One region of the Bacillus sp. FSL K6-3431 genome, then DNA from elsewhere that is predicted to be linked to it. Evidence: predicted binding sites of a transcription regulator. Region 1 holds the regulator's gene; the other holds the start of a gene.
The links. The regulator LexA, encoded in region 1, represses DNA repair genes until DNA is damaged. The targets are predictions, from matches to a motif close to CGAACATATGTTCG.
Positions count from the first base shown of each region.

Region 1 (9,797 bases):
AGCGTACACAGACAACAGGTGATTTTTATACAGCTGGGGGAGGGCTGACTGGCTGGCAGAACGGTCTAGCTATTGCTGGAGACTATTTATCGGCTGCCTCATTTCTTGGTATTGCGGGGGCTATCGCTCTTTATGGGTTTGATGGTTTCTTTTACAGTATTGGTTTCCTGATTGCTTATCTGGTCGTATTATTCCTCGTTGCTGAACCGTTAAGAAACCTAGGGAAATATACGCTTGCAGATATGATTCATTCCAGATTCGATGCAAAGAAAGTGCGTGGAATGGCGGCGTTAAGCACAATTACAATTGTCATTTTTTATATGATTGCTCAGCTTGTTGGGGCAGGTGCATTAATTCAATTATTATTTGGAATCGACTATTGGATTGCTGTTCTTATTGTTGGTGTTATGATGACTGTTTACGTGTTATTCGGTGGAATGACTGCTACAAGTTGGGTGCAGATCATTAAAGCAGTTCTTCTTATGCTCGGCACAATCATTATTGCATTTCTTGTTTTTGCGAAGTTTAACTTCAGCATTTTACATATGTTTGAAGAAGTGAAGACTGTTACTGTTCACGGATCTGATTACTTGAAACCAGGATTGCAGTATACTGTTCCGGTCGATACCTTGTCACTCATGTTAGCACTTGTTTTGGGAACGGCGGGATTACCGCATATTCTTATGCGTTTTTTTACTGTCAAAGACGCTAAAACCGCAAGAAGTTCAGTTGTCATAGCGACATGGATTGTTGGTATCTTTTACGTTTTGACCGTTTTTCTTGGTTTCGGAGCAGCAGCATTCGTTGGTTTTGATGCCATCAAAGCAGCGAATCCTGCAGGGAATATGGCGGCTCCATTGCTTGCACAGGCGCTTGGTGGAGATTTTCTCATGTCATTCGTTTCCGCAGTGGCATTCGCTACGATTTTGGCAGTCGTTGCAGGACTTGTCTTGACGGGAGCATCTGCTTTTGCACATGATGTTTACGGGCAGATCATTAAAAAAGGAAAAGTGAATGACAAAGAGCAGATGCTTGCAGCGCGTTATGCCTCTTTGAGTGTATCCATCTTTTCAATATTATTGGCGCTATTTGCTCAGACTATGAATGTGGCATTCCTTGTATCACTTGCCTTTTGCGTTGCCGCTAGTGCTAACTTACCTGTCATTTTATACACAATCTACTGGAAGAAATTCAACACGACAGGAGCACTAACAGCAATGGCAGCCGGGTTGATTTCAGCCCTCGTCCTTGTTGCGTTGAGTCCTAACGTATTTTCACCAGTAGCTGGTGCAGCAATATTTGTCGGCGAACCACTTTTCCCTTTAACAAACCCAGCACTCGTATCCGTTCCATTAGGATTTATTGGTGGATATGTCGGAACGCTTCTCTCAAAAGAAGTGGACGAAAAACGATATTCAGAAGTAACGGTGAGAGCGAATACAGGTTATAGGGACTAAATCCGGATTCAAAATAAATTACACAGTAAAGTGGTGATAACGAAAGGAGATCCGATGCCTTTACTTAAACAAAACAACAGTAAAATTTACTATGAAGTTGTAGGAGAAGGTGAAACAATTGTTTTTACCCACGGTGCTTCTTGGGATCATGCACAATGGGAGCCCCAAATAAGGTATTTTTCAAAAGGTTATCAAACGATTGCTTGGGATGTGCGAGGGCATGGGAAGTCTACATTACCTGCTGGAAAAGTGGACTCTAATGATTTTTCAAAGGATTTGATCACTTTATTAGACCATTTAGATGTAGAAAAAGCACATTTATGTGGATTATCTATGGGTGGGCATATATCGCTTCAAACAGCTGCTCGTTATCCAGAAAGGGTAAGCTCTTTAATATTAATAGGAACTCCGTTTACTAATACGTTTAATCGATTTGAAAAGTTTTTTATGCCGATAAACAGATTGTCGAATCGCTTTATTTCTATGAAGACCTTGGGCAAATGGCAAGGTAGAGCATTATCAAAGTTTAATTCTAACAATAAACAATATATTGAAGAGGTAGTTTCTAGGATGCCCCATGAGGTATGGCTTCGTTTATGGGATACAATTTCTCGAATGGAAAGTGAGCAACAATTACAAAATATTGAATGCCCTACCCTGATTATGCAAGGTGAAAACGATACAATGATAAGCAGACAGCAAGAAGTTATGCATGACAAAATAAAAAATTCAGAGCTGAAAATTATTAAACAAGCACATCATGCGACAAATCTTGATCAACCAGAAGAAGTAAATAGATACATGCATGATTTTATAAAAAAATAAGTAAAACCGCCAATGGGTTATAAAAGTATAATATAAGAACAAAAAGAGGGACTGTACATTACTAGGATGCGTTTACAGTCCAATGAAATGTACCATATAAATTTTACAAAATAGGTAAGGGTTAATCTAACACTAGAACAAAAACCAATTTCAATGGTCGCGGAATCTTAACATTTTTTTCATAAGGAAGAGGGAAGGGAGTGTGTTCTCATAACACCACATGAATGAATTTGAATATGAAAATGTTAGAGATGTTAAAGATTAATTCTACTTTGGCATCTTTTTTTGTAATTTCTATGATAACGATCAAATGTATATTATAGTAAACTCTCCTTCGTTAGTAACTGAGACTCCTACATCTGTGTTGATGCAAAATATGACCAACATTTCGCTTAAATTATGTGTTGCTAGTCTAGCCTCCCGGTAATAAACGCAGTTTCTTTTTCCTTTAATATTCCAGAATTTCTTTATTTGTGTTCTCCATTTCACTGCACTGACTGTCTATTATGAATTTTATCAAATACTTTTTTGAATTGAATTTATGGTTTTAACAAATATATATGGAAACTATATGTCTGAAAGGTTGACCTATCTATTGTGGTAGCAAAAATACGGAGGTAGTGAACAATAGAGCGTCAAAGCAGCAGGTATGTAATAATTTCAGGTTACTGTTTTTGACAAATGGAAGTGCCTTATCAAGTGCCTTCCAAAAATCTCGATAATAATATCTATTATTCTTTATTCCATATCTTAGTAGATTTGTAGCGATAAATGCCCTCTATAAACTTATATAGAGGTTTTTTGTATGAAAGAAAAGATCATCAACTCTAGCAAAAATTTTATTGAAAATTACTCATAGTCTATTATTTGTTTCATATAAATGAATAATAACTACATTCACACTAAGGATTGAAGCCGATGCTAAAAATTGCTGCAAGATCTATGCTATCCATCATAGCTATTTTCTGTTTAATATCCATCATAGCTTTTTCCAGTTTGAAAATAAGTTACTTATCATTCATAGGGAACGATGATTCAAGAACGATGTCATTTCTATATATTATGTCACTTGAAAATCATTCACTCCAATCTGTTTTGCCGTATTCACAGAAACGGTCTCTTGGTAAGGATGCATTGGCATTACTGACGAATATTAATTTGAATGATATGAAGACATTTCTGATTAGTGAAATCCCAGGTTTATATGCAGCTAGTCCTAAAATACTTATAGCAGGAGAAGGGACAGATTTTACTAATTTGCCGATTGAGTCGCCCCCTCCAGCAGATTTTGGTAAAGAAGAGAAAAGTGAAACAAAAGTGGAGGAGCCAAAGGAAGAAGCAAAGAATCAAACAAAGGACTTTACAGCTTATATTTATCATTCACATACTCGGGAATCATATTTGCCAATGTTACAAGGGGATCAAGCATCAGATAAAGAAAAAAATGTGACATTACTAGGAAAAAGACTAGGTCAAAAATTAGAAGAAAAAGGAATAAAGACTTTAGTAGACACAACGGATGTAGAAGGAATACTTAAACAAAGGAACATGAAGTACTATCAGTCATATTCAGTATCACGTGAACTAGTTACAGAAGCGATGAATCAAAATAAAAAAGTTGAACTTATTTTCGATATTCATCGGGATTCACAAAGAAAGGATGTTACAACTGCCACAATTAACGGTCAGAAGTTTGCAAAACTCTTTTTTGTTGTAGGGTTAGGGCATCCAAACTATGAAAAAAATCTAAAGTTTGCTGGTAAGCTTCACAACATGATAAAAGCAAAATATCCAAATCTTTCAAGAGGAGTGTATGAAAAACCCAGAGATAATTTTAACAATGGAATCTATAATCAAGATTTAGCTGGTAAATCTTTGGTGATAGAAATCGGTGGTATTGATAATAATCTTGAAGAATTAAATCGCACAGTAGATGTGCTTGCAGAAATCGTAAGTGAATATTACTGGGAGGATTCAGTAGAAGCAAGTAAAACAAAATAAAGCCTTGACATCTTAATTGATGCAAAGGCTCCGTTAGCTTTTTAATGAATAACTTGGCGATACAAACCAATTACTTTTCCAAGAATAGAAACTTCATGTAAAATAATCGGCTCCATATTGGAATTCTCTGGTTGCAGTCGGAAATAGTCTTTTTCTTTAAAAAATCTTTTTACTGTTGCTTCATTTTCTTCTGTCATTGCAACAACGATTTCTCCATTATTAGCTGTTTGTTGTTGTCGAACAATCACATAGTCGCCATTTAATATCCCAGCTTCGATCATACTTTCGCCGACAATTTCTAGCATAAACACATGTTCATCAGTAGGCACCAATTGTTCTGGAAGTGGAAAATATTCTTCAATATTTTCGATTGCAGAAATAGGTAAACCTGCAGTAACTTTACCTACAAGAGGGACATTAACCGTATTTTGACGTGGAATATGATCTTCATCTATTTTGAGAATCTCTATTGCACGGGGCTTAGTCGGATCTCTTCTAATGAAGCCTTTGCTTTCAAGCCTGGATAAATGTCCATGAACTGTAGAGCTTGAAGCAAGTCCGACTGCCTCACCGATTTCACGAACAGATGGTGGATATCCTTTTGATTTAACCTCTAATTTAATGAAGTCTAAAATATCCTGTTGTCGTTTTGATATTTTCAACATTATTTTCACGCTCCATTTTTTATATATATTTTAACTGTATTATATCACGGAAAATGCCCGCATACAAACATAAGTTCGAAAAAGTGTTGACTTCAAACATGTGTTCGATTTATACTAATGTTAACAAACAGAACAAACATTCGAAAGAGGGATATAGGATGAATTATATATGGAAAAAGTATTCTTTTGCTATAATCTTATTTATTTTAACTTTTGTGATGGGAATCTATGTTATTTTTAGTTCAAATAGTAATACAAATGAGTATGTTATCATTACTGTTCAAGATGGAGAATCACTATGGTCAATTTCTGAGAGATACGCTCATAATTTAGGTGTGACCACTTCAGAATTTGTTAATATGTTAGAAGAGAAGAATGAATTAAAACATAAGTTAATAAAAAGTGGAGAGCAGTTAAAGGTGCCAACACCAAATGAAAAATTAGATAACTTAGATAATCATGAAAGACAATTTGTTATTCAAACAGAATAAGGATGTGGAACAAAAGTGAAAGCAATTATTTATTGCCGCGTTAGTACAGAGAAAGAAACACAGGAAACATCCCTAATAAGGCAAGAGGAAGAACTTTTGGAAGCGGCGAATAAATGGAATTTAGAAGTCGATTCAGTTATTTGCGATCGGTTTAGCGGCTACGAGTTAGATCGACCGGGCGTATTGATAATGTTGGAAAAAATTCAAAAAGAAAATATCGATGCGATTCTTATCCAAGATGAAACAAGACTTGGTAGAGGGAATGCAAGAATCGCATTGTTACATTGCTTAATGAAGGCAGGCGTGAAATTATATAGTTTTTCTCACCATGGTGAACTTGAGATTTCTGAAACAGATTCAATGGTTCTTGACATAATAAGTATGGTTGAAGAGCATCAGCGAAAGCTCCATAATTTTAAAATTAAAAAGGGAATGAAGCGTGCGATAGCACGGGGATACCGCCCTGAAAAAAATTTAAAAAACAAAGGAAATGTTGAGGGGAGAGATCGAAAGGATGTCCCCTTGGAGGAAATAATTCGCTTCCGAAAAAATGGTCTTACGTTTGCAGAAATCGCGGCGACGATGAGAGGTTTTGGATATGATGTATCTAAAGCTACCGTACATAGAAGATTTCAAGAGTATACGCTTGAAACAGAACAGATTGGAAATACAAATAGTTCATGAGAAGATAGATGATTTGATGTCTGTCTTCTTTTTTAGTATATTTGTTTTAATTAATGACATATCGATTGGGTTTGGCTCTTGACCAAATGTAATCGTAAAAGGAGTTTTAAAGATGTTGCCAAAAGAAAAACTGGCTAGAATTAATGAGCTAGCCAAAAAAGCAAAAACACAAAAGTTAACATCCTCTGAGGCGAAAGAACAATCAAAGTTAAGGGCAGAATATTTGAAAACCTTTCGTGCTTCCATGACACAAACAATTGAAAATGTACGTGTATATGATGCGAATGGCGAAGATGTAACTCCAGATAAAGTGAAAAAGTTACAGGGAATAAAGAAATTACACTAAACCGGAATTCCCGGTTTTTTTTGTAAGGCTATAAGTGGTGTTTATAGATACGAGATTGGTAAGAAATTCTTATCTTTGTCTGGATTCAAGATGTCTACACAGCGATATTCATGGTAAAAGTCTGAAATAACATATACCAACATCGTTTATTAACAACTTTCTTATCTGTACTAGAAGAACAAAAAATACTGAAGTGAGTCACAATGAAATGGAGACAAAGCGGAGGTAATTTGTATGGTTCTCATACAAATAATTACATGAAAATTTAAAAAGGTTGTTAATTCAACAAATTACCACTATTATAGAAGAGAGAAAATGGAGAGAAAGGTTGATATGAATGTTTGAAAAGGTAGATCAATTAGCAGTAAACACAATTAGAACTTTATCAATTGACGCAATCGAAAAGTCTAATTCTGGTCATCCGGGATTGCCTATGGGAGCAGCTCCAATGGCATACACACTTTGGACTCGCTTTATGAATCATAATCCGAAAAATCCAGCGTGGTTTAATCGTGATCGATTTGTTTTATCTGCAGGTCATGGTTCTATGTTGCTATATAGCTTGCTTCATTTGTCTGGCTATGGAGTAGAGATGAATGATATTAAAAACTTCCGCCAATGGGGTAGTAGAACTCCTGGACATCCTGAATATGGATTTACGCCTGGAGTAGAGGCTACAACAGGACCACTTGGGCAAGGAATTGGTATGGCAGTTGGTATGGCAATGGCAGAACGCCATTTAGCTGAAGTTTATAATAAAAATAATCATCAGGTAGTGGACCATTATACATATGCACTTTGTGGAGATGGGGACTTAATGGAAGGCGTCGCTTCGGAAGCAGTGTCATTAGCAGCGCACTTACAACTTGGGAAATTAATTATGTTGTATGATTCAAATGATATTACACTCGATGGAAAACTTGATAAATCATTCTCTGAAAACGTAGCTGGCCGCTTTGAAGCTTATGGTTGGCATTATATAAGAGTGGAAGATGGAAATAATTTGGAGGAAATTGCTAATGCAATTGAAGCAGCTAAAAACGAAACTGCGAAACCGACATTAATCGAAGTGAAGACAGTGATTGGTTACGGTGCTCCAAATAAATCTGGTAAGTCTGATGCTCACGGTGCACCCCTTGGCGAGGCGGAAATGAGACTTGCTAAAGAATATTACCAATGGACATATGAAGATGATTTTTATGTGCCATCTGAAGTTTACGAAGTATTTGAAGAAAGAATAGTAAATAAAGGAAAACAAACAGAAGCAGAGTGGGATGAGCTTTTCTCAAATTATAAAGCAGAAAATCCTGAACTAGCTGCACAACTAGAACAAGCAATCGCTGGAGATTTACCTGAAGGATGGGACAAAGATATTACTGTCTATGAAACCGGTAAGAGCTTAGCTACAAGAGCTTCTAGTAGTGAAGTTATGAATGATATTGCTAAGAACCTACCATCGCTTGTAGGAGGAGCAGCTGACCTTGCAAGTTCTAATAAAACAATGATAGCTGGTGAATCCGATTACGGTGCTGATAATTATTCTGGCAGAAATATCTGGTTTGGTGTAAGGGAATTTGGAATGGCTGCAGCTATGAATGGAATTGCCCTTCACGGAGGATTAAAAGTGTTCGGTGGAACATTCTTTGTCTTCTCTGATTATTTGCGACCTGCAATTAGACTTGCTGCTTTAATGGAACTTCCTGTAACATATGTATTTACTCATGATAGTATTGCAGTTGGAGAAGATGGACCAACACATGAGCCAGTTGAACAACTTGCAGCACTAAGGGCTATGCCAGGTTTATCGATTATTAGACCTGCGGACGGTAATGAAACAGCAGCTGCTTGGCAGTCTGCAATGGAATCTAAGCATAAACCGACTGCACTCATCTTATCACGTCAGAACTTACCAACTTTACCAAGTACAGCTGAAAATGCAAAGCAAGGTATAGAAAAAGGAGCTTATGTAGTTTCTCCTGCTGCAAATGAATCTGCTGTTGCCCTTATTTTAGCGACTGGTTCTGAAGTAAGTCTTGCAGTGGAAGCACAAACAGCATTAGCAAAAGAAGACATTTATGTTTCTGTTGTAAGTATGCCTTCTTGGGACAAGTTTGAGGAACAATCGAAAGAATATAAAGAATCTATTATACCAAAAACAATTAAAAAGCGTTTAGCGATAGAAATGGCATCTCCGTTTGGCTGGGAAAGATACACGGGAGATGAAGGAGATATACTAGCAATTGATCGTTTTGGAGCATCTGCACCAGGAGAAAAAATTGCTGAGGAATTCGGATTTACAGTTGGAAATGTAGTTAAACGTGTAAAATCCCTACTATAATAATAAGTAAATGAGAAGAGAGCCGTTTTTTAGCGGTTCTCTTTTTTTTGTGAAAATAAAGGATAATTGAATCTAATATAGAACTATAGATGGAAAGGAAGATTATCTATCAATGAACATGGTATAATAATTTAACATAAATAAAACAATAAAATCATCCTTATCTAAAATGAAGCTGGCTGAGGAGTGTATTCAATGCAAACTCGAACTTATTTCATTTATTTAATAGAAGATGAAGTGGCAGATTACTTTTATGGTCGCGAAAATAAATTTTATGAATTGTTTGTGGCTGATCGAAAAGTCCAAGGTGATCTACAAGAAATTGTGAAAAAACAAATTCATTTTATAACAAAACCATTACCTTACTTAGAGCTCCATCGTCATTTATCATCCTCCGTTCAAAAAACGGACATGCATATTAAAGGGAAGGCTTACTATATAGACGCCTCAAAAGGGAAGAAAAGAGCGGAATTGATTATTAAGAAGCGGTACCTCAAGCTTGATGCCTTAGGAGGATTCGAATCAGAGTCGATTTTCTTTGAGGTACTTCGCAAATTTGATGGTCGGTTTTTAGCGGTAGATATCGAAAATAATCGTTATGGGTGGATTAAAGCAGTAAAAGAGAGAAAGTATGTATGAAATAATGGAGTGTTATTGTATAATATATTGGTATTGAGTAAACTGGACTGTAGACAACATGAAGGAGGAAATTCATATGCTTTGGCAATTCATTTTAACGGGTGTACTTGCACTGCTTGCCGGTGTAGCGCTAGGGTTTTTCATTGCCCGTAAATATATGATGACATATTTAAAGAAAAATCCACCAATTAATGAACAAATGCTAAAAATGATGATGATGCAAATGGGACAAAAACCGTCGCAAAAGAAAATCAATCAAATGATGCAGGCAATGAACAAACAACAGGGTAAGTAAAGCTTGTTGGATCAAGGGTTTGAAACCCTGTTTACATAATCTGTTTCATTGTTTCG
Region 1 is NZ_JBBOCT010000001.1:997,214-1,007,010, reverse strand. It holds gene MHB53_RS05105 (solute symporter family protein) at 1-1,457, shown strand, start outside; gene MHB53_RS05100 (alpha/beta fold hydrolase) at 1,512-2,282, shown strand; gene spoIIP (stage II sporulation protein P) at 3,201-4,283, shown strand; gene lexA (transcriptional repressor LexA) at 4,325-4,948, opposite strand; gene yneA (cell division suppressor protein YneA) at 5,107-5,439, shown strand; gene MHB53_RS05080 (YneB family resolvase-like protein) at 5,455-6,123, shown strand; gene MHB53_RS05075 (DUF896 domain-containing protein) at 6,236-6,469, shown strand; gene tkt (transketolase) at 6,807-8,807, shown strand; gene sirA (sporulation inhibitor of replication protein SirA) at 9,003-9,446, shown strand; gene MHB53_RS05060 (YneF family protein) at 9,523-9,741, shown strand.

Region 2 (9,797 bases), 3.9 Mb from region 1:
AGGAAACCCTTGTAATTTTATCACGATCCACGAAACAGGAAATTATGATAAAGGTGTTGGCGCTCAAAGGCATGCCGATCTACAGACTAATGGATTCACTGCATCCTGGCAATACCAAGTGGACGATAAAGTGATTATACAATCATATCCTGATAGCGTACGGTGCTGGCATGCAGGGGATGGAAATGGCAAAGGGAATATGGAGTCCATTGGCATCGAAATTTGTGTTAATCCAGACAGTGACTTTAAAAAGGCTGTTGCAAATGCAGCTGAATTAGTTAAACACTTAATGAAAAAGCATAACATCCCACTCACTAATGTTGTTCAACATAATCGATGGAGTGGAAAAAACTGTCCAACAAATTTACGTAGTGGAGCGAAGGGGATTAATTGGTCGGGTTTCATTTATCTAGTAAGCTTAAAGCAAGATAAACCTATCGAGAATAAGCCTGTTGCTGTAACCCCACCTAAAGTAGAAACTGGTCCAGTAAAGAATATACCATCAGCAGGAAAGCCGTCTACACCTAATACAGGTCACGGTATTGTTGATTGGATGAACATTAACAAAATGGATTCTAGCTATGCTAATCGAGCAAAGCTTGCCAAGGAATATGGAATTGACCACTATTCAGGGACGGCTGCACAAAACACAGAATTACTTGCTAAACTTAAAGGTGGTAAGCCTAGCAAACCAGTAGAAAAGCCGATTGAAAAGCCTGTTACAAAACCTGTACAGTCTGAAAGTGTAGTTGACTACATGAACAGTAAAGGCATGAATTCCGGTTTTGCTAATCGTAAAAAGTTAGCTACTCAATATGGCATTAAAAATTATTCAGGCACTGCTGCTCAAAACATTACGCTTCTGAATAAGCTACAGGGCGGGGTGGTTGTCAATAAGCCAAAAGGAAACCAAAAGACTACAAGTGTGGTCGATTACCTAAATTCAATCGGACAGGATTCAGGCTTTAATAATCGTGCTAAGTTAGCCAAGAAGCATGGTATTAAAAACTACACTGGTACAGCAGGGCAGAATACAGCGTTGTTAAATAAACTAAGAAAGTAAGTCAAGGCGACCTATCCATTATGTGGACGGGTCGCTATTTTTGTTTTGTCCACCATTCATATATTCCCTCAACAACTCTTCAACTTTGTTACGTAACCTTGGATTATAGTAATTAGTCGGCTCTTCATAGCCTTTATACAAAAACAAATAATTAGTAGTCACTTCTCCCTTGCCCGTATAAACTAACTCCATATTATTTTTATGCATATATCTCTTTACCTCAGTGAGATCCTTTTTAACATTTTTAATTACTTCTTCTATTATAACTTCATAAGGGCTTTTAAATTTAAAAGGACTAACCTCGACCACTTTCAAATCCCGTTGTAATACTTTTATTAGAAAAGGTAAACAAACTGCTTTGCTCAGTATCTCCCGATCATGATCAGGTATCATCATTCATCCTCCTGATTTAATATTTATCTTATCTTAACCAAAAAACATATTTTTGACAAGAACTAATGTTCGTAATATAATAAGAACAAATGTTTTGGGAGGATGATAATTATGTTAGCTATACCAAAGCCAAAAAAAGTGAAGAAAGAATCTATGCAAACTCCAAAGCTTACAGAAGAGGACTACATTGAAATTGGAGAGAGGATTTCAGAAGCATATGAATTTGAATCACCAATCACTATAACTACATTCCGAAATAGGAAACATGAAAAATTCACAGGTATAATTACAGGAATGAACGCAGGAACCAAAATGATCGATCTTGATACAGGAGAGATTGATCGTATTAAAATAAGTGTTAATATTATTGTAGATGTGCAATAAGAAAATCCCCGTTCATGAGAGCGGGGATTAATCTTTAGTAATTTTGCAAACTGGTCACACGATCGGCAACGAACGATACCCAATGAATTGAAATGAACTGAAAACTCCTAAGGCTATTATATGGAAGAAACTCGATTTACAGCAATATTGAAACGTCTTAAAATACGTTGCAACACCATCAGTGAGTTTCCTAAACCGTGCGTCGCAGGTTCGATTCCTGCTGGGGCCGTTACCAAAAACCTATTGATAGCAGGGATGTAGCGTCTTGTTCCCTTGCTATTTTTTTGTTGAAAACTGTTATTGGTGGCAGAATGGTGCCCTTTAGTCGGTAAAAGTGTATTTTTGGTTGGGGTTTCAACGTTTTTATCAGCAAACATTTCATCCAATTTAGCTACTGATTCATCCTGCATGTTTGGCAAAACATGAGAATAGATCAAGTGTAACTGTGATTAAATAATGACCTGATTTTTCCCAAAATAGCTTCGCTCACTGACTTTGAAGTGTGCGAAGCTATTTATTTTTTTGTAACTTTAAATAATCGGAAAAAAACTCCGAATATTATAACGCAGAATAAAGATTGTAAAGTATTCTCAGTCCATTTGAACATATTATACCTACTGTAATCCGAAGATATTAAAGCTATAAGTAGAACAATAAATGTTAAAAAGTATGTAAAAGTAATTTTCATGAAATCCTCCACATGTGCTGTAGGAATATATGCTTTTAAAATTCTACTGTATTCCAATATTTATATTTTATTTCCCAAGTTAAAGATTTAGATTTTTTGTACATGATTTTTAACAGATGATTAAAGGGGAACATAGGTTTCGAATATAAGACATGAAAGTCACGTCCAGTACATGTCTATATACAGTCAATTAAGGCAGGTATTTTTATAGTTAGGGTGATATGTACGTTGATCGTCTATAGGTTAAAGATACTTCGTTTTGCTAGGTCCTAATGCAGATGAACCAAAGCTAATAATACGAAACTGCTAAAATGATTTCCTAAACCGCGCGAGACAGGTACGATTCCTCTAGAGCCGTTTGTAAATGAAAAAGCAATGGTGCGAGTCTAGCGATTTGCACCATTGCTTTTTTATGATTACTAAGATTTTTTTCAGAAGATTCTTTTACAATTTACTTTTCATATCCATCAACAACCAAATCCAACTCCCCAGTAACAGGGTCAATAACAAGTCCATGGATAGGAACATCACTTACCATTAATGGATGGCTTTGGATCATGCCGACGCTATGTTTAACGCTATCCTCCACACTGTCAAAGCCTTCAAGCCACTGGTCAAGTTTAATTCCGGAATTTTTAATAATATCGAATGTTTCCTCGGGGACTCCCCGCTTGGCCATTGTTTCGAGCATATGATCACTTTCAATCGCACTCATACCGCAATCATGATGACCAACGACGTACACTTCATCTGCTTTAAGCTCATAGACAGCAATTAAAATACTGCGCATAATACTTCCAAATGGATTTTTAACGACAGCCCCAGCCGTTTTTACGACTTTGACATCACCGTTTTTCATATTCATTGCTTTATGTAGTAATTCGACTAAACGGGTGTCCATACAGGTAAGGATAACTAGCTTCTTATCGGGAAATTTCGTTGTTGCATATTGTTCGTATAACTTTTCTTCAACAAAAATTTTGTTATGGTCTAGTATTTCTGTTAACAGTGACATCATTTACACCTCTTCTTTCTTATAATATATATTACCGAAAAGTTCAAATTAATAAAAGCAATACATACTGATTGACGAAATATGATTGGTCCAGTATGATAGGATTTGCAATAATATACACCCAAACGGGAGAGGTTCATAGCGATAAACCCTCTATAAAAAACTATGGATGCCATATCCATTCGCGATAGGGCTTTTTTATTTCTTAGTTTATCGCAAATTAACTTGGATTTAAAGCACCAATGATTGAATGTACATTTTATATGGATGACTTTTGACCGGTATGGGTAAAATAGGGAGGCTTTTTTATGGCTGGAAGAAATGATGATACATTACAAGACTTGTCGCTACTTGGTAGTCAAAACACGAAATATTTATTTGAATATTCACCGGACGTGCTCGAATCAATTAATAATTTACATAAGGATAGAGATTATTTCGTCAAATTTAATTGTCCGGAATTTACCTCGCTTTGTCCACAAACAATGCAACCAGACTTTGCTACGATGTATATTAGTTATATACCAGATCAGAAAATTGTTGAGAGTAAATCTTTGAAATTATATTTATTCAGCTTTCGAAACCATGGGGATTTTCATGAAGATTGCGTGAATATTATTATGAACGATTTAATTAAGCTGTTAGACCCACGTTATATCGAGGTCTGGGGAAAATTCACACCACGTGGCGGGCTTTCAATTGATCCATATTGTAATTATGGAAAAACTGGAACGAAGTATGAACAAATGGCAGATCATCGTATGATGAATCATGATATGTATCCGGAAAAAGTAGATAATCGTTGAAGGATAGATACATGAAATAGTAGGAGGGATTCAATGTGAATGACAATAGTGATACTATTATCTCTACTATTTCATATATTAAAATCAGACGAACAATCGAGCTAAATCAACAGAAATATATTAAAACTGAATATTGTATCAGTCTATACGAAAATAAAATTACAACCTCAAGTAATCAATTTAAACTGGAAAGTGTATTTGATGTTTCTTACAGACCATTTTCCGACAAATTTGGTTTTCTATATTTACATACAAGTCAAGGAGTGTTCGCTTTTGAGATAAGCTCTGATCCATACTATTTTATGGAAAAGGTAAGACAGCTTATAAAAAGGATGGACTAGTTCAAAAGCCAATTAATTTTAGATAAACTCGTAAAATACGTTAAGAAACGACTTGTTTAATCAAACAGAAAAGATCAAGTAAAGTGACTAATCATAAACAACCATGCTCCGATAAAAATATCGATGCATGGTTGTTTAGTTTTTAATAGAGGGGAAGTTTCTAAAGTCAGAGAGTATCTACATTATTTCTTGTGTGATAAATCGTCTTGTACACTTCGCTCTGACATTTTTACACCTGTATGGTATGCCGCCCTGCTAATTAAATGACCAGCAACAGGGGCGGTAATAAAAATGAATATGATACCAAGGATGATCCTAGCATTGAATTCACCATCATTTGAATAAAAATAGATCAATGTTCCAAGAAGAGTAAATAATACACCGAGTGTAGTAGATTTAGATGCCGCATGGTTTCTTGTATACACATCAGGCAGTCTTATAAGTCCGATAGCAGCGACTATACTTAAGAAAGTGCCAATTAATATACAAATCGCGATAGTCCATTCAGCTATGGCGCTCATATTCGATGATCTCTCCTTTCTGTAAAAACTTAGAAAAAGCAACCGTTCCAATAAAGGAAAGAATCCCAAATAATAATATGACATCTAAGAAGGCTTTTGTGTGGAATATCATAGACATAAGTCCTGTAATAGCAGCTAAATTGATTCCCATTGCATCAAGAGCAACAATTCTATCAGGTGTAGAAGGACCTTTTATCACTCTAATTAATATGATCACAGACGAAATAGAGAATCCGATCAGGGCAATTTTTAATACAATATCCAACATTAGCGGCTCACCTCCATAATCGCTTTTTCAAAAGAAAGTCTAATACTATCTACAGCTTCATCTGCATCTTCAATATCCATGGCGTGGATGTAAAGAGTTTTATTATCTTTAGACAAATCGACAACAAGTGTACCAGGGGTTAATGTAATTAGATTTGCCAAAAGAGTAATTTCCCAATCAGATTCGAGGTCTGTTTCAAAAGCGAAAATTCCTGGGCGAATCGTTAATTTTGGATTCAAAACAACTTTTAAAACTGCCAGATTGGAAAGGAGTAATTCTTTTAGAAAAAGAAGAACGAGCCATATTACTGCAAAAACCCTATATAAATAAAACCTAGATGAGAAAAATCTACGCATCACAAAAATAATGAGCAATCCTAATACATAACCAATAATAAACGTAGACAATGTGACAGAGCTCTCAAAAAACATCCATAACGATGCCATGAAAACATTTAACAATATTTGAAAAGCCATCATGTATTCCTCCTTTGCTCCGCCAGAAAATTTGCATAAGCATGTTTACTTGTTTAAAACAGCCTCGATGTAAAGAGACGGATCAATGAGCACATCTACAGCCTGGGTAATATACATATTGACGTATTCGGAGAAAACTCCATAAGAAATGGAGGCGACCATTAGCATGATAATAGGAATAAGCAACTTGCCAACGGCAATATCATGGTTCACTTTACTACCACTCGCATCTCCCCAAAAGCTATTGATGAACACCCTCATCAACGAATACAACACGAAAAGACTGGAGAACAGAATGATCAGTGCACCAACAACGTCACCTTCCGCAAAACCTCCTCTTGCAATCAAAATTTTTCCGATAAAACCACTTAAAGGAGGGATACCTGCAAGTGCAAGAATCGATAGAAAGAAGGTCCAGCCAAGCAAAGGGTAATGCCGAATCAACCCGCTAAATTTCTGATAATTGCCCGTGCCAGTGATTGCAATGATGACACCTGCAATCATGAACAATGCCGCTTTGATGATCATGTCGTGGATTAAATAGAAGACAGACCCACTCAAAGAGTCAGCGTTCATCGTACCGATTCCATACGTAATGATTCCGATCGCAACAACAATATTATAAATGATAATCTTCTTCATATCTTTATATGCGATCGCAGCGATTGCACCAAGAACGATCGTTATGAGTGATAAGATAATGAGAAGCTCATGTGTAAATCCTTGATCATGATAGAAGAATAGTGTGTATGTCCTTAATATCGAATATACACCTACTTTTGTTAACAAGGCTCCGAATAACGCCATAATGGGTGCAGGTGGTGCATAATAAGAACCCGGAAGCCAAAAGAAGAGTGGAAATATACCTCCTTTTAATCCAAAAACAATCAAAAAGAGCACTGCAACGACTGTCATGATCCCTGGTTGGCCAGCTTCCGCAATTCTTTCGGAAATATGGGCCATATTTAATGTTCCTACCATCGAATATAAATACGCGACTGCAATAACAAATAATGCAGATGACGTCACATTCACAAGCAGATATTTAATGGATTCACGCAACTGAATTTTCGTGCCGCCTATGACAATAAGCACGTACGAGGACATAAGCATCACTTCGAAAAATACGAACATGTTAAAAATATCACCCGTAGTAAATGCTCCGTTCACACCTACCATTAAAAATTGAACGATGGAATAGTAATAAAATTTTTCACGTGCTTTTCCAATTGTGCCAAAGGAGTAAAGAATGCAGCAAAGTGCGATAAAAGAACCTGTAGCAACAAGCAAAGCGGACAGCATGTCAGATACGAGTGTAATGCCGAAAGGCGCAGGCCAGCTTCCAAGATCGAGCGTTTGAATGCCACGTTGATCGATTTTATGAATCAAAATTAATGAAGCAATGAATGTTCCAGCCATTGAGAAAGCGGAAATCCACCGCTGGATAGCGACCTTTTTTGCGAAAAACATTAAAATAACTGCAGTGATAAGTGGAATTCCAATTGGCAATATTAATAAATTAATCATCAGTTTCAGTACCTCTCATCTCATCAATATTGTCAGTGCCAAGTTCTTGATAAGCTCGATAGGCCACGACCAAGAAAAAAGCTGTTACACCAAAACTGATGACGATTGCTGTTAAAACAAGCGCTTGGGGAATAGGGTCTGTATATGCTTCAGCATTTTCTCCAAGTAGTGGCACAGAACCCCGCTTCAATCCAGCCATTGTCAATAGCATCAGATGGGCTCCATGACTTAAGAGTCCTGTGCCAATAATAATCCTTAGCAAGCTTTTTGAAAGCATTAAGTAAACGGCACTTGCAAACAGAAGGCCAATTAATACGGACATTAAAATTTCCATTATTCGCTCTCTCCAATCGTTTGAATAATGGTCATCGTGGCACCAACGACAACTAAGTACACACCGATATCAAATAATACAGCAGTATGCAGGGAAGTTTTTCCAAGAATAGGTAGTGTGAAATATCCAAAGGCATGGGTGAGAAAAGGAACATTAAATAACAGTGATCCGATTCCAGTTCCGATTGCAAATAACATTCCAACTGCGATCATAATTCTATAATTAACAGGCAAACTATTCGCCACCGTCTTTATGTCATAAGCAAGTAATAGCAACACAATGGCACCGGATGTTAGAAGTCCACCAACAAAGCCACCACCTGGATTGTAATGACCTGCAAAAAATATATGAAGGGAGAACAGCAGAATAATAAATGAAACGATTTTAGTAACGGTTTGTAAAATAAGATCATTTGTATTCATTCACTCTTCCTCCTTGAAAGCCTTAATCTAATCATTCCATAAATACCTAGAGCGGCTATACCTAATACGGCTATTTCAAACATCGTATCAAACCCGCGGAAGTCAACGAGAATGACGTTTACCATATTTCCTCCAGCAGCTTTATCTGCCGTATTTTCAATATAATATTGTGCAATCGAATCAAAAATCTTCGTACTATGTGCCGAGAGGGCGATTAAAGTTACAACAATACCCACACCAGCAGCAACAATCGCATTTGTTAGTTTAAATTTAATCCGTTCTTCTTTCCTGCTCAATTTCGGTAAATGAAAGAAGCAAAGAAGAAATAATGCAACAGATATCGTTTCAATAACGAGCTGGGTGAGAACAAGATCTGGTGCTCTGAACAACATGAAGAATAGTGCGACAGTGTATCCAATCGCTCCTAGTGCAACAATCGATGTTAGGCGTGACTTTGCCATTAAAATGGTGATTGACGCTCCGACAATAATCAGTGTAAGTACAACTTCATAAACACCAATTGGTGCTACATTGGTCGTGTCTAACAAAAAAGCATCTTTCTTAAACATTGAAAAACTAAGAATGCCGATAATGGCAATAAAGATATAAATCATATATGTCCTGATTGAACCCGTCATATAACGATTTGTCGCGTTCTTAGATCCCGATTCTATTTTAATTAATCCATTGTCATACATGTTATTTAACGTAAATTGATTAGAAAGTAGTCCATAAACTCTCTTCCATTTAGGCAAAGTGATGTAAAGTAATATACCAATTAAAATAATACCAATTGTCATAAATAGAGCGGGAGAGAAACCATGCCAAAATGAAATATTTACATTAATAACTTGTCCTGCATCTATAAGGCCAGGAACGATAGATGCTACAGCTGGTTCAATAATAGACGTAGAAAGTACATTAGGGAACAAGCCAAAACCGATCACAAGCGTAGCTAAGATGATTGGAGAAATAAGCATACCAATCGGTGCTTCGTGTGGCTTTTGCGGTAAATTTTCTACCTTGGACTTACCTGTGAATGTTTTGAAGAAGAGAATCATGCTGTAAATGAACGTGAAAACACTCGCAACCCAGGCAACTACAGGAAAAAGGACGCCCCAAGTTCCAAGTTGGAATATATTCAACGATAGCACGTCAACCATGCTTTCAAGAAACATTTCTTTACTTAAAAATCCATTAAAAGGAGGTAAGCCCGCCATTGAAAATGTACCAATTAAAGCAATAGTGAACGTAATTGGCATCATCTGCATAAGTCCGCCAAGTTTACGGATATCTCTTGTACCTGTTTCGTGGTCTACAATTCCTGCGACCATGAACAAACTCCCTTTAAAAGTAGCGTGGTTAATTAAATGGAAAACAGCGGCGACAGTTGCGGCCATGTAAATATTATTATCCATTTCCGTAAAGTGAAGGGCGGCAGCGCCAACACCGAGCAAAGACATAATTAAGCCGAGCTGACTTATTGTAGAAAATGCAAGAATCGCTTTTAAATCCGTTTGTTTTACAGCGTTGATTGAACCCCATAGCAGAGTCAATAC
Region 2 is NZ_JBBOCT010000001.1:4,893,276-4,903,072, forward strand. It holds gene MHB53_RS23295 (N-acetylmuramoyl-L-alanine amidase) at 1-1,063, shown strand, start outside; gene MHB53_RS23300 (hypothetical protein) at 1,082-1,459, opposite strand; gene MHB53_RS23305 (YolD-like family protein) at 1,568-1,840, shown strand; gene MHB53_RS23310 (hypothetical protein) at 1,957-2,226, opposite strand; gene MHB53_RS23315 (beta-class carbonic anhydrase) at 2,980-3,543, opposite strand; gene queF (preQ(1) synthase) at 3,852-4,349, shown strand; gene MHB53_RS23325 (hypothetical protein) at 4,385-4,690, shown strand; gene mnhG (monovalent cation/H(+) antiporter subunit G) at 4,873-5,211, opposite strand; gene MHB53_RS23335 (Na(+)/H(+) antiporter subunit F1) at 5,195-5,479, opposite strand; gene MHB53_RS23340 (Na+/H+ antiporter subunit E) at 5,479-5,955, opposite strand; gene MHB53_RS23345 (Na+/H+ antiporter subunit D) at 6,001-7,482, opposite strand; gene MHB53_RS23350 (Na(+)/H(+) antiporter subunit C) at 7,475-7,816, opposite strand; gene MHB53_RS23355 (Na(+)/H(+) antiporter subunit B) at 7,816-8,238, opposite strand; gene MHB53_RS23360 (Na+/H+ antiporter subunit A) at 8,235-9,797, opposite strand, start outside.
Region 2: a site for LexA is predicted at 1,515-1,528, ahead of MHB53_RS23305 (YolD-like family protein). Genes of this name have one in related genera too.